DNA from 2 places in the Pseudomonas sp. StFLB209 genome. Region 1 is predicted to be linked to the other one. Evidence: predicted binding sites of a transcription regulator. Region 1 holds the regulator's gene; the other holds the start of a gene.
What was found. The regulator FliA, encoded in region 1, starts transcription of late flagellar genes. The targets are predictions, from matches to a motif close to CTAAAGTTTNNNNNNNNNNNGCCGNTAA.
Positions count from the first base shown of each region.

Region 2: a site for FliA is predicted at 1,845-1,872, ahead of PSCI_RS07870 (methyl-accepting chemotaxis protein). Genes of this name have one in related genera too.

Region 1 is NZ_AP014637.1:3,925,179-3,932,640, reverse strand. Features, by position in the region: gene PSCI_RS17630 (protein phosphatase CheZ) at 1-249, opposite strand, end outside; gene PSCI_RS17625 (chemotaxis response regulator CheY) at 270-644, opposite strand; gene fliA (RNA polymerase sigma factor FliA) at 880-1,620, opposite strand; gene fleN (flagellar synthesis regulator FleN) at 1,617-2,453, opposite strand; gene flhF (flagellar biosynthesis protein FlhF) at 2,569-3,903, opposite strand; gene flhA (flagellar biosynthesis protein FlhA) at 3,915-6,044, opposite strand; gene flhB (flagellar biosynthesis protein FlhB) at 6,177-7,313, opposite strand; gene fliR (flagellar biosynthetic protein FliR) at 7,314-7,462, opposite strand, start outside.
Region 2 is NZ_AP014637.1:1,690,781-1,698,242, forward strand. Features, by position in the region: gene PSCI_RS07870 (methyl-accepting chemotaxis protein) at 1-1,740, opposite strand, end outside; gene PSCI_RS07875 (NorM family multidrug efflux MATE transporter) at 2,082-3,464, shown strand; gene PSCI_RS07880 (putative bifunctional diguanylate cyclase/phosphodiesterase) at 3,468-5,135, opposite strand; gene rep (DNA helicase Rep) at 5,341-7,350, shown strand.

The DNA.
Region 1 (7,462 bases):
ATCAGTGATCTGAGACACCTCTTCGGCTTGCGGCATCTGCGGATCGATATGGAAATTGACGATCGCGCTGTGCAGCTCACGCGTCAATTTGCCCACTTCCTGATACAGGCCGCGGTCGCGCGCCTGGTTGAGCTCATGGATCAGTTGCACGGCGTCGCCGAATTTGCCTTTTTCAAGGCTGGCGACCAGCTCGTGCGCGTGTTTTTTCAGGGTCGACTCGAAGTCACCCAATGAATCATTGTTATCCATAGCGCCCTCGCGGCATGCACTCAGCTATTGACGCGCTCGAAGATCTTTTCAATCTTCTCTTGCAATACCTGGGCGGTGAAAGGCTTGACCACATAGCCGTTCACACCGGCCTGGGCCGCTTCAATGATCTGCTCACGCTTGGCTTCAGCAGTCACCATCAGCACCGGAATGTTCTTCAGGCGCTCGTCCTGACGCACTTGGCGCAGCAGGTCGATACCCGACATGCCAGGCATGTTCCAGTCGGTTACCAGAAAATCAAAGGCACCGCTTTGCAGCATCGGCAGCGCGGTAAGACCGTCATCTGCTTCCGATGTATTGGTAAACCCCAGGTCACGCAACAGATTTTTTATGATCCGCCGCATCGTTGAAAAGTCATCAACGATGAGGATTTTCATGTTCTTGTCCAATTCGACCTCCAAGCAGTCTTTAACGAGCCCGCTCCCCGGACCCGCCGTTCACTCAATACAGGTACAGCAACCCCCCGGTGCAACCAGCGCTCGACGCACCAGACACCAGAACACGGCCAAATCGCCTGCAAACAACCCTGTAGAGTTGATTGACAGGCTCCTGCCTTGTCCGGGTAGTCGACACCTCAAGCCCTGCACAGCCGGCCTGAAACCAATGGATCTGTCAGCGCGCCCGCCATTCCCCCAAACGACCTCGCAAGCGGGCTGCGCACTGACTGTGTAACTGGCTGACCCGAGATTCGCTGACCCCAAGGACCTCACCGATCTCTTTGAGGTTCAACTCCTCGTCATAGTACAACGCCAGCACCAAACGCTCACGCTCCGGAAGATTGGCAATGGCATCGGCCAATGCTTTCTGGAAGCGCTCGTCCTCAAGATCGCGCGACGGCTCCAGCGAACCGCTGGCGCCATCTTCGTGCAGCCCATCATGCTCGCCGTCCTGCAGCAGGTCGTCAAAGCTGAACAGCCGACTGCCCAAAGTGTCGTTCAAGATAGCGTAATAATCATCAAGACTTAACTGGAGTTCGGCAGCAACTTCATGATCTTTAGCGTCGCGCCCTGTTCTTGCTTCAATAGCGCGAATCGCATCACTGACCATCCGGGTATTTCGATGCACTGAACGCGGCGCCCAGTCACCTTTACGCACCTCGTCAAGCATCGCGCCACGGATCCGAATGCCGGCGTAGGTTTCGAAACTGGCACCCTTGGTGGAGTCGTATTTGGTCGATACTTCAAGCAGGCCGATCATGCCCGCCTGGATCAGGTCTTCGACCTGGACGCTGGCAGGCAGACGGGCCAGCAGGTGGTAGGCAATACGCTTGACCAGTGGCGCATAGCGCTCAATCAACTCGTATTGCGAATTCCTTGATGCCTTGCTGTACATCTGATAACCGCTGGCTGTCATTGAACCGGTCCCGCTGCACTGGTCTGGTGAACAAGTCGCTCGACAAAGAACTCAAGGTGCCCACGCGGATTGGCCGGCAACGGCCAGGTATCGACCTTCTGGGCAATGGCTCGGAATGCCAGCGCGCATTTGGAGCGTGGAAAGGCTTCGTAGACCGCACGTTGCTTTTGCACCGCCTTGCGCACACATTCGTCATAGGGCACTGCGCCGACATACTGCAAGGCCACGTCCAGAAAACGATCGGTCACCTTGGTCAGTTTGGCAAACAGGTTACGACCCTCTTGCGGCGTCTGCGCCATGTTGGCCAGGACCCTGAAGCGGTTCATGCCGTAGTCGCGATTGAGCAGTTTGATCAGCGCGTAAGCGTCGGTGATCGAGGTCGGTTCATCGCAGACCACCAGCAAGACCTCTTGGGCGGCACGCACGAAACTGACCACCGATTCACCGATACCGGCTGCGGTGTCGATCACCAGCACATCAAGATTGTCGCCAAGCTCGCTGAACGCCTGGATCAGGCCGGCATGCTGCGCGGGCGCCAGGTGCACCATGCTCTGGGTACCGGAGGCCGCTGGCACGATACGCACTCCGCCAGGCCCCTGGAGCAGGACGTCACGCAGCTCACAGCGGCCCTCGATGACATCGGCCAGGGTGCGTTTGGGCGTAAGGCCCAGCAAAACATCAACGTTGGCCAGACCAAGATCAGCATCAAGCAGCATGACGCGACGGCCGAGCTCGGCCAGCGCCAGCGACAGATTCACTGAAACGTTGGTCTTGCCAACGCCACCTTTGCCGCCGGTCACGGCGATAACCTGTACGGGATGCATGCTGCCCATGTTATTTCTTTACCTTGTCATGCGTAGACTGGAGCCACATTACGGGCTGCACGTTCCGTGACGAACAATGCCTGGCAGACCACCGATGCAGTAATTTTTTAGTCGTGTTCATCAATCACCCCACTCGCTTGCCGGGGTTGTGATAAAGGTCGGCGAACATGTCCGCCATAGCCTCTTCGCTGGGTTCATCCTGCATTTGCACACTGACGGCCCGACTCACCAGTTGATGGCGGCGTGGCAGATGCAAATCATCAGGAATACGCGGCCCATCGGTCAGATAGGCCACGGGGAGTTCATGCCCGATCGCAAGGCTCAGCACTTCACCCAGGCTGGCAGTTTCATCCAGTTTGGTCAGGATGCAGCCGGCCAGCCCGCAGCGTTTGTAGCTGTGGTAAGCGGCGGTCAACACCTGCTTCTGGCTGGTAGTGGCCAGGACCAGATAGTTGCGCGAGCGAATCCCGCGCCCGGCCAGGCTTTCAAGCTGCAGGCGCAGCGCCGGATCGCTGGCTTGCAGGCCGGCGGTATCGATCAGCACCACACGCTTGCGGATCAGCGGTTCGAGCGCCTGGGCCAGGGACTGTCCCGGATCGACGTGGGTCACCGGCACATTGAGAATACGCCCAAGGGTCTTGAGCTGCTCCTGGGCACCGATCCGGAAGCTGTCCATGCTCACCAGCGCGATATTCTGCGCGCCGTACTTGAGCACGTAACGCGCCGCCAGCTTGGCCAGCGTAGTGGTCTTGCCCATCCCTGCCGGACCGACCATCGCGATCACCCCGCCCTCTTCCAGCGGCTCGTTGTCAGGCACATTGATCATCCGCGCCAGATGCGCCAGCAACATGCGCCAGGCATGACGGGGATCGTCGATATCGGGAACCATATCCAGCAGATCCCGCGACAGCGGGCCGGACAGGCCAACGCGCTGCAGACGCCGCCACAGGTTGGCCTGCTGCGGACGACTGCCCTGCAATTGCGTCCAGGCCAGCGAACCCAACTGGACTTCCAGCAGCTCGCGCAAGCCGTTGAGCTCCGAGCGCATCGAGTCAAACGCACGCTGGTTCAGCGTCGGCTCGGCAACGCCGGGTGCAGCGACGGCAACAGCAGGACGCGGCGGTTCTTCAAGGGTCGGCTCGATGTGCCGGTCGGCAGCGCTCAGCGGCAAGCCAGAAAACAACTGACGGTTGCTCGATACGTCATCGCCTTCGTTGCGACTTTCGAGTTCAGCTTGCGCCGAGACGATCCGCGACTGAGTCTTGCGCAGCTCGTCTTCAAGCTCCATGTTCGGCACCCGCGGCGCCAGCGCAGACAGCTTGTAATCAAGAGCAGCAGTCAGCTCAACGCCACCGGCAATGCGCCGATTTCCGATGATGGCCGCCTCGGCGCCCAGCTCATCGCGAACCAGTTTCATGGCTTGACGCATATCGGCGGCGAAAAAACGCTTAACTTGCATGACTCACTACCTCAGCCGTTAGGCCCGACAGTCGCTACGATGGTGACTTGCTTGTTGTCAGGAATTTCCTGGTACGCCAGAACATGCATGTTCGGTACAGCCAATCGTCCAAATCGTGACAGCATGGCCCGAATCGGACCTGCCACCAGCAAAATCACCGGCGAGCCTTGCATCTCTTGACGCTGCGCCGCCTCAATCAACGAGCGTTGCAGCTTCTCGGCCATGCTTGGCTCCAGAAGAACGCCTTCTTCCTGACCCTGACCCGCCTTCTGCATACTATTTAGCAAAATCTGTTCCAATCTAGGCTCAAGGGTGATGACAGGCAGCTCTGTCTCAGTCCCTACAATGCTTTGCACGATCGCCCGGCTCAACCCGACCCGCACCACAGCCACCAACGCGGCGGTATCTTGACTCCTGGCCGCATTGTTCGCGATGGCCTCGGCAATCGTGCGGATATCACGCACCGGCACATGCTCGGCCAGCAGCGCCTGCAGCACATTGAGCAGCGCCGACAACGACAGCACCCCAGGCACCAGCTCTTCAGCCAGCTTGGGCGAACTCTTGGCCAGCAACTGCATCAGTTGCTGCACTTCCTCGTGGCCGATCAATTCATGGGAGTGCTTGTAGAGAATCTGGTTCAGGTGCGTCGCCACAACGGTGCTGGCATCCACCACTGTGTAACCCAACGACTGGGCCTGGCTGCGCTGACTGATTTCGATCCACACCGCTTCCAGACCAAACGCCGGATCGCGCGCATTGATACCGTTGAGGGTACCGAACACCTGACCCGGGTTGATCGCCAGTTCACGGTCCGGATAAATCTCCGCCTCGGCCAGAATCACCCCCATCAGCGTCAAACGATAGGCGCTGGGCGCCAGATCGAGGTTGTCGCGAATGTGCACCGTGGGCATCAGAAAGCCCAGGTCTTGTGAAAGCTTCTTGCGCACACCCTTGATCCGCGCCAGCAACTGACCACCCTGATTGCGATCCACCAGCGGAATCAGCCGGTAACCGACCTCCAGGCCGATGATGTCGACCGGCGTTACGTCGTCCCAGCCCAACTCCTTGGAGTCCTGGGCACGCACTGGCGAAGGCAGCAGGTCCTGCTGACGCTGCACCTCGGCCAGCGCCACAGCCTTGGCATTCTGGTCACGGCGCCACAGCCAGTAGGCAGCACCCGAGGCGATTGCCCCCAGACCAATGAAGGCAAAGTGCGGCATGCCAGGCACCAGGCCCATGACGATCATGATCGCCCCCGACACCGCCAGCGCCTTATAAGACGAGAACATCTGGCGGTTGATCTGCTTGCCCATTTCTTCCGAACCGGAAGCACGGGTCACCATGATCGCCGCTGCGGTCGACAGCAGCAGAGATGGCAATTGCGCCACCAGACCGTCACCGATCGCCAGCAAGGTATAAACACGCCCGGCGTCGCCAAAGCTCATGCTGTGTTGCAACATGCCCACCAGCATGCCGCCGATCAGGTTGATGAACAGAATCAGCAGACCGGCAATAGCGTCACCGCGCACAAACTTGCTGGCACCGTCCATCGAGCCATAGAACTCGGCCTCGGCGGCCACTTCAGAACGACGCGCCTTGGCCTGGTTCTGGTCAATCAATCCAGCATTGAGGTCGGCATCGATCGCCATCTGCTTACCCGGCATGGCGTCAAGAGTAAAGCGCGCACTGACCTCGGAAATCCGCCCGGCACCCTTGGTGATTACCACGAAGTTGATGATCATCAGGATGGTGAAGACCACGATACCGACAACGTAGTTACCACCGATCACCACCTCACCAAAGGCCTGGATGACCTTACCGGCAGCGTCGTGACCATCCTGGCCGTGCAACAGCACCACCCGGGTCGAGGCGACGTTCAACGCCAGACGCAACAGGGTGGCGACCAGCAGGATGGTCGGGAATACCGAGAAGTCCAGCGGCCGCATGGCGTACACACAGACCAGCAGAACCACGATCGACAAGGCAATGTTGAAGGTGAAAAACACGTCGAGCAGGAACGGCGGGATTGGCAACATCATCATTGCCAGCAGCGACAGCAATAATATCGGCACGCCCAACTGGCCGCGCCCGAACCCGGCCAGATTGCTGCGCGCGTTACTGATTAACTGAGAGCGATCCACCGGTTCTTTCCTGCATCAGACCAAAACTTTGACGCCCCACGCGCCATGCACTGGCCTATTGCAAGAAACCGTCCAACTTTGCCGCCACAACCGCGTCGATAAAACCACCCATCGTCGACGCAGAAATCGTCATCAGGAGTCGCGCTGCAGATCGGGCGGAATGGGAAGATCGCCCAAAGGATCCGGACGCTTGGCGCGCCCGGCATGGAATTGACGAATCTGAAAGACATAGGCCAGCACCTGCGCCACAGCAAGATACAGACCGGCCGGAATCTCTTCTTCCAGCTCGGTGCTGTAGTAAATCGAACGCGCCAGGGCAGCCGACTCCAGGATCAGGATCTGGTTGTGCGCACCGATCTCACGAATCTTCAGGGCAATCATATCCACCCCTTTGGCCAGCAGCATCGGCGCCCCACCCTTTTCAGGGTCGTACTTGAGCGCTACGGCAAAGTGGGTGGGGTTGGTAATGATCACGTCCGCCTCGGGAATTGCAGCCATCATCCGCCGCTGAGACATCTGAAACTGCAGTTGGCGAATACGCTGTTTGACTTCCGGACTACCATCACTGTTCTTGTGCTCATCACGCACTTCCTGCTTGGTCATCAGCAGTTTTTTATGCGCCTCGTACAGCTGGAACGGCACATCCACCGCCGCAATCAGGAACAGCCCGGACACGATCCACAAGGTGCTCCAACCCACCACTTGCAGACTATGGATCATCGCCTGCTCAAGCGGCTCATAAGCGATAGCCACCAGATCATCACGGTCGCCGTCGATCACCACCAGCGCAACGATAAGGATGATCAGAAACTTCGCCAACGACTTGAGCAACTCTACCAGCGAATGCATCGAGAACATGCGCTTGATGCCGGACAACGGATTCATCCGGCTGAATTTGGGCATCAGCGATTTGGTCGTGAACAGCCAGCCACCAAGCAGGATCGGCCCCACCAGAGCCGCTACCAGCATGGCGACCATGAACGGCAACATGACAATGATCGCGAACTTTCCCGACTTGAGAAGCATGGTTCCCATCCAGGTCGGGTCCATGAGCGCTTCACGAGAAATCGAGAAGTTGTCGCGCATCAACTCCTGCATCATTTGGGCAATACCGCCACCAAATATCAACAGCCCGACCGCCCCCATAAGCGTAACAACCAGCGTGGTCAGCTCCTTGGATCTGGCAATCTGCCCCTCAGCCCGGGTGTCACGGATTTTCTTCTCCGTGGGGTCTTCTGTCTTGTCCTGACCACTCTCGCTCTCGGCCATTCAACGCGCCCTCACCAGATCTCGCAGTTGCTGCAAGGCTTCGACCGCCATTGGCTGATACTGGCCCAGCATGTCAGCCATGCTCATCCACAAGATGACCATACCAAGCACCAGAGTCATCGGGAAACCGATGGAGAAGATGTTCAATT
Region 2 (7,462 bases), 2.2 Mb from region 1:
GACCTTGGCGTTGCGTGCCAGGCCGTCCTGCATCAGCGAGTTGCCTTGCTGCATGGTGTTGATGGCCATGCCGGTTTCCTGCTGGATGCTGGCGATCATGGTCGAGATTTCGTCGGTGGCCTGACGGGTGCGCGAAGCCAGGCTGCGCACTTCATCGGCAACCACGGCGAAACCGCGCCCCTGCTCACCGGCACGTGCTGCTTCGATGGCCGCGTTCAGTGCCAGCAGGTTGGTCTGCTCGGCGATCGAGGTGATCACCCCGACGATGCTGCCGATTTCCTGAGACCGCTGCCCCAGGGTATCGACCACCTTGGCGGTGCTGTTCAAGGATGCCGCGATCTGTTGCAGCGAAGCCGAGGCTTCGTCCATTGAGCTGCGACCAATGCGGGTCTGGCGAGCGTTTTCCTGGGCCATGCGCTCGGTGTCTTTCATGTTGTCGGCGATGTTCAGCGAGGTGGCGCTGAACTCTTCCACCGCACCGGCCATGCTGGTGATTTCCCCGGACTGCTGCTCCATGCCGGCGTAGGCGCCGCTGGACAGCCCAGAAAGGGCATGGGCACGGTCGCTGACCTGCCGCGACGCGGTACGAATATGCTCGACCATGTTCGACAGGGCTTCACCCATGGTATTGAAGCTGCCGGCCAGCAGGCCGATTTCATCGTGGCTGGTCACCGCCAGACGCACCTTTAGGTTGCCCGACCCCAGCGCTTCGGCCTGGCGTACCAGTTCCGACAGCGGACGCAGTTTGCTGCGCAGCAGCCAGATTGCACCGCCTACCGCAATCAGCATGGCCAGCAGGCTGCCGATCGCCAGTTGGGTGCCGACGCTCCAGGTTACCGAGGCGATCTCGTCCTTCGGCATGCTCGCCACCACCGTCCAGGGCCCACCACTGAAAGGGGCGCCAACGCTGTAGAAGGTCTCGTCGGTGTCTTGCCAGTACTGCCCTTTGCCAGGCTGCTTGACGGCTTCGGCCACCGCCTTGCCGGCCTGTTCCGCCGCCTTGACGCCGGCCGGCGGCACCAGCCATTTGCCTTGATCGTCGAGCAGCGCCAGCGAGCCGGTCTTGCCGATACGGAAGTTCTTCAGGTCTTCGAACTGGGCGTTCTGCGCATCGGTGTAGTCAAAGCCGACGAACAGCGCGGCGATGATCTTGCCACTGCTGTCGCGCACCGGGCTGTACTGGGTCATGTAGTAACGGCCGAACAACACGGCCTTGCCCACATATTCCTGACCGGCCATCAACCGCGCATAGGCCTGACCCTGGCGGTCGAGCAAGGTGCCGATGGCGCGGGAACCGTCCTGTTTCATCAGCGAGGTGCTGATCCGCGCGAAATCATCGCCGCTGCGCACGAACACCGTCGCCACACCCGCCGTGAGGCGGCGGAAGTCATCGACTTCACTGAACTCGTTGTTCAGTGGCTGACCATCGAGAAACAGACCCGGGGTTTGCGTGCCGGCCACTGTGTAGGTGGTGCCGGTCTGCAAGGTCAGACCCGAGGAAAAGCGCTTTTCGAACAGGCCCGCCAGACGCTGGGTACTGTCACGAAGCGTGGTATGAAAGGTGTTGAGCTGGTCTGACAGCAAGCGTGATTCGCTGGCCAGGTGTTCTTCGCGGATGACCAGGTTGGCAGCATCGAGCGAGCGCAGGGCAAATAGGGTGCTGCAACTGATCACCACCGCGAGGATGATGGTCAGGGCAATACCTAACTGAGAGGCAATCCGGGCACGAGGCTTGGACATGGCAACTCCATACTGAAGCGTCCGACTACCCATCCGGGGCAGCGCCGTCCAGCAATATTATGTTGAAGGGAATATTTCCTTGAGATCGACAGCTCCATGCAAAGGATTCGGCCTCGCGGGCACATACTTGAGCGGGCCGCGCGGAGAATCGCAAACGATTGCGTATCTGTCTGTAACTCTTAAAGATTTAGTTGCACGGCTAGTTGAACAGTCCCTTCAGCCTCACTGGTCACCTGGAGGTTCAAGTAGGCCGAGGAACGAACTTATTAGTTGGTGTCCAAACGCCATACTGCCCAGAATAGGCAGCTTTTATCCTTTTATCGAATCGAGCCTGAAAAAATATGCAGCCGGCTGCCCTCAAGGAACTCTGGACCATCCTGCGCCTGGCAGGGCCGCTGATCGCCTCGCAATTGGCGCACATGCTGATGGTCTTCACCGACACGGTGATGATGGGCAAACTCGGCCCCGACGCGCTGGCCGGCGGCGGTCTGGGCGCGGCGACCTATAACTTCGTGACCTTTTTCTGCATCGGGGTGATGGCGGCGGTCGGCACGCTGGTCGCGATCCGCCAGGGCGCCGGCGACACCGAGGGCGCCACCCGGCTGACCCAGGCCGGGCTGTGGCTGGCCTGGGGCATGGCGGTAGTGGCGGCCGTGGTGCTGTGGAACCTCGAACCGCTGCTGCTGCATTTCGGCCAGACCCCGAACAACGTGCACATGGCCATGCAGTTCCTCAGCACCTTGCCGCTGGCGCTGCCGGGCCTGCTCAGTTTCATGGCCCTGCGCGGTTTTACCAGCGCGCTGGGCCGGGCCGGGCCGGTGATGGTCATCAGCCTGGTGGGCGCTGCGGCCAACTTTGTTCTCAACTACGCGCTGATCGAAGGCTGGTTCGGCTTGCCGCATCTTGGCCTGTGGGGTATCGGGCTGGTCACTGCGGTGGTCACCAACGCCATGGCCATTGCCCTGGCGCTGCACATCCGTCGGCATCCGGCCTATGACGCCTACCCGATCCGGGCCGGCCTCGGCACATTGTCGCGCAGCCATCTGAGCGAGCTATGGCGCCTGGGCCTGCCGATTGGCGGCACTTATGCGGTGGAGGTCGGGCTGTTCACCTTCGCCGCCTTTTGTATGGGCGCGCTGGGCACCACCCAGATGGCCGCCCATCAGATCGCCCTGCAGACCATTTCCATGGCCTTCATGATTCCGGTAGGGATTTCCTATGCGGTGACCATGCGCATCGGCAAGCACTACGGCGCCGGCGATTTGCTCATGGCGCGCACGGCTGGCCGGGTGGGCATCGGGTTCGGCGGCGCATTGATGCTGCTGTTTGCCCTGCTGTTCTGGCTGGCCCCCCGCACCATCGTCGGACTGTTTCTGGACATCAACGATCCGGCTTTCAATGACATCGTGGTCCTGGCGGTGAAATTGCTGGCGATTGCTGCCTGGTTCGAACTGTTCGATGGCACCCAGACCATTGCCATGGGCGCGATTCGCGGTCTCAAGGACGCCAAGACCACCTTCCTGATTGGCCTGGGCTGTTATTGGCTGATTGCCGCGCCGGCGGCCTGGCTGTTGGGCTTCCAGAGCCCGGCCGGCGCCGAAGGTGTGTGGTGGGGGCTGGCGCTGGGTCTGTTGTGCGCGGCGGCGACCCTGACCTGGGCGTTCGAGCGGCGTATGGCCAAGATGCTGCGCAGGGCTGACAGGCAACCGGCAAAGGCCGCCTGAACATCAAACCCCGCCGAGCACCGTCCGGCCTTGGTCGGCCAGTAGATAATCGGTCAGTTGCAGGATCGGCAGCGGCCGCTGAATCAGAAACCCTTGGGCCTGATCGCAGCCGAACTCGCGCAGCAGGGCCAGTTGCGCCGGGGTTTCGATGCCCTCGGCGACCACTTCAAGCCCCAGGTTATGCGCCAGGTTAATCATCGCGTGGACCAGCTTGCGATTCTCTTCGCGCTGTTCCATTTCACCGACGAAGCTGCGGTCGATTTTGAGCAGGGTAATCGGCAGGCTGTTGAGGTGCACAAAAGATGAGAAGCCGGTGCCGAAGTCGTCCAGCGAAAAACGCACACCCAACACGCGCAAGGCATCCATGGTCTTGCTGACCAGATCACTGCGGCGCATCACTGCGGTTTCGGTCAGTTCGAACTCCAGCCAGCGGGCATCGATGCCTTGCTCGGCAATCAGGCGGCTGAGGGTGTCGAGCAACTGGCTGTCCTGGAACTGGCGAAACGACAGATTGACCGCCATGTGCAACGGCTCGATGCCCTGCTCGCGCAGGACGCGCATGTCACGCAGGGCCCGGAAGATCACCCAGTACCCCAACGGCACGATCAGGCCGCTCTGCTCGGCCAGCGGCACGAACTCACTGGGCGGCAACAACCCGCGCTCGTGATGGCGCCAGCGCACCAGCGCTTCGAGGCCGACAATCCGCCCGCTGGTCATGCACAGCCGCGGCTGGTAGTGCAGCTCCAGCTCGTCGCGGCGCAACGCACGGCGCAGTTCGGCTTCGAGGTCGGCCAGGCTGCGGGCATTGCGGTTGATGTGTTCGTCAAACTGATGCCAGGTACAGCCCTGCCGACTCTTGGCCTGGCGCATGGCGATATGCGCGTGCCACATCAAAGGGTCGGCACCGAAACCGCTGCGGGCGTGAGCAACCCCCAGGCTGCAGCCGATCAGCAGGCTTTCGCCATCGACCCAGTAGGGTTCGGACAACGCCTCGATAATCCGCTCGGCCACTTGCGCGGCGCGTTGCGGTGCGTCGCGGGTGTCGATCAGCAAGGCGAACTCGTCGCTGCCCAGGCGGGCGACCTGGTCGTTGACGTCCAGTTGCCGCTTGAGCCGTGTCACCACTTGCAGAATCAGCCGGTCGCCGGCCTGATGGCCCAGCGCATCGTTGGCACGGCGGAAATTGTCGAGGTCCAGATGCCCGAGCGCCAGCCCGGCGCTGCCCGGTTCAGCCAAGCGGGCCGTCAGCAGAGTCTGGAAGCCCTGACGGTTGGCGATGCCGGTCAACGGGTCCTGTTCCGCCAGACGCTGTAGCGTGTCCTCCAGGTGCGCGCGTTCACGAACGTGGCGCAGGCAGCGGCGCAGCGCATCGGGGCTCAGGCTGTCGCCCACCAGCCAGTCGCTGACACCCGCCAGCGGGGCATCGGGTTCGATATCCAGCAGCATCACGATCGGGACATTGCAGGTGCCGGCCGCCGGTTGCAGTTCAGGGGTGGTCAGCAGCACCGTGTGACGCTCGCCAGCGTAGCTGGCGCCGTCAACCTGCCAGTCTGCGATCTGCTGCAACACGATATCGCTGGGCAACGCCGCAACGCAGGAATTCAGCCGTACCAGCCAGGCTGGTTCATGAACCAGCAGCAGTAACCGCAAGGGCTCGACAGGCGTTGACAAGCTGACTCCCTATTCCGAAGAAAAACAAGGGGGCGACGCACCTCGACATGAGGTGTCGGCTGCACGTAATTGAGTGCTATGCGCAAATGTAACAAAACCAAGAAATTAAGATAGGCCATCGGTGCAAAACGCTTGAAGGTCGCTGCACATTGCCGCGAGCCTGTTAAAATGCCCGGCCATTCGTCCATGACCCGTCCTATCTCTCATGTCCCGACTCAACCCCCGGCAGCAGGAAGCCGTGAACTACGTCGGCGGGCCGCTTCTGGTGCTCGCCGGGGCAGGTTCCGGCAAGACCAGCGTGATTACGCGCAAGATCGCCCATCTGATCCAGAACTGCGGCGTGCGTGCCCAGTACATCGTGGCCATGACCTTTACCAACAAGGCCGCCCGAGAGATGAAAGAGCGGGTCGGCACCCTGCTGCGCAAGGGCGAAGGGCGCGGCCTGACGGTCTCGACCTTCCATAACCTGGGCCTGAACATCATCCGCAAGGAGCATTCGCGGCTGGGTTACAAGCCGGGTTTCTCGATCTTCGATGAAGGCGACATCAAGGCCCTGCTGACTGACATCATGCAGAAGGAGTACGCCGGCGACGACGGCGTCGACGAAATCAAGAACGTCATCGGCTCGTGGAAGAACGACCTGATCCTGCCCGAAGAAGCCCTGGCCAATGCCCGCGGCCCCAAGGAGCAGACCGCCGCCATCGTCTACGCCCACTACCAGCGCACCCTCAAGGCTTATAACGCGGTGGACTTCGACGACCTGATCCTGCTGCCGGTCAAGCTGTTCCAGGAGCACCCCGACATTCTGGAGAAATGGCAGAACCGCGTGCGCTACCTGCTGGTGGACGAATACCAGGACACCAACGCCAGCCAGTACCTGCTGGTGAAAATGCTGATCGGCACGCGCAACCAGTTCACCGTGGTCGGCGACGACGATCAGTCGATCTATGCCTGGCGCGGCGCACGGCCGGAAAACCTGATGCTGCTCAAGGACGACTACCCGTCGCTCAAGGTGGTGATGCTTGAGCAGAACTACCGCTCTACCAGTCGCATTCTGCGCTGCGCCAACGTGCTGATTGCCAACAACCCGCACGCCTTCGAGAAGCAACTGTGGTCGGAGATGGGGCACGGCGATGAAATCCGCGTGATCCGCTGCCGCAACGAAGAGGCCGAGGCTGAACGGGTGGCGATGGAAATCCTTACCCTGCACCTGCGCACCGAACGGCCCTACAGCGATTTCGCGATCCTGTATCGCGGCAACTACCAGGCCAAGCTGATCGAGCTGAAGCTGCAACACCACCAGGTGCCGTATCGTCTGTCCGGTGGCACCAGCTTCTTCAGCCGCCAGGAAGTGAAGGACCTGATGTCCTACTTCCGCCTGCTGGTCAACCCCGACGACGACAACGCCTTCTTGCGGGTGATCAACGTGCCGCGTCGGGAAATCGGCTCCACAACCCTGGAAAAGCTCGGCAACTACGCCACCGAACGCAAGATCTCGATGTACGCCGCCACCGATGAACTGGGCCTTGGCGAACACCTCGACAGCCGCTACACCGACCGCCTGCAACGCTTTAAACGCTGGATGGACGGTGTGCGCCAGCAGTGCGCACAAAACGATCCCATCGCCGCCCTGCGCAGCATGGTCATGGACATCGACTACGAGAACTGGATTCGCCAGAACAGCTCCAGTGACAAGGCCGCCGACTACCGCATGGGTAACGTGTGGTTTTTGATCGAGGCGCTGAAGAACACCCTGGAAAAAGACGAAGATGGCGAGATGACCATCGAAGAGGCGATCGGCAAGCTGGTGCTGCGCGACATGCTCGAACGCCAGCAGGAAGAAGAAGACGGCGCTGAAGGCGTGCAGATGATGACCTTGCATGCTTCCAAGGGCCTGGAGTTTCCTTACGTGTTCATCATGGGCATGGAAGAAGAGATTCTTCCGCACCGCTCCAGCATCGAAGCCGACACCATCGAAGAAGAGCGCCGCCTGGCTTACGTGGGCATCACCCGCGCCCGCCAGACCCTGGCCTTCACCTTTGCCGCCAAGCGCAAACAATACGGCGAAATCATCGACTGCACGCCCAGCCGCTTCCTCGACGAACTGCCACCGGACGACCTGGCCTGGGAAGGCCAGGAAGAACAGCCGGTAGAGGTCAAGGCCGCACGGGGCAACAACGCCCTGGCGGATATCCGGGCAATGCTCAAGCGCTAGCGGCAGTACAGTACGAAATCTTTGTGGGAGCGACCTTGGTTGCGAAAGGGCCGGTAAAGTCACAGCATCTACTGCGAATGTGCTGCCGTCTTCGCCGGGATGCCGGACCACA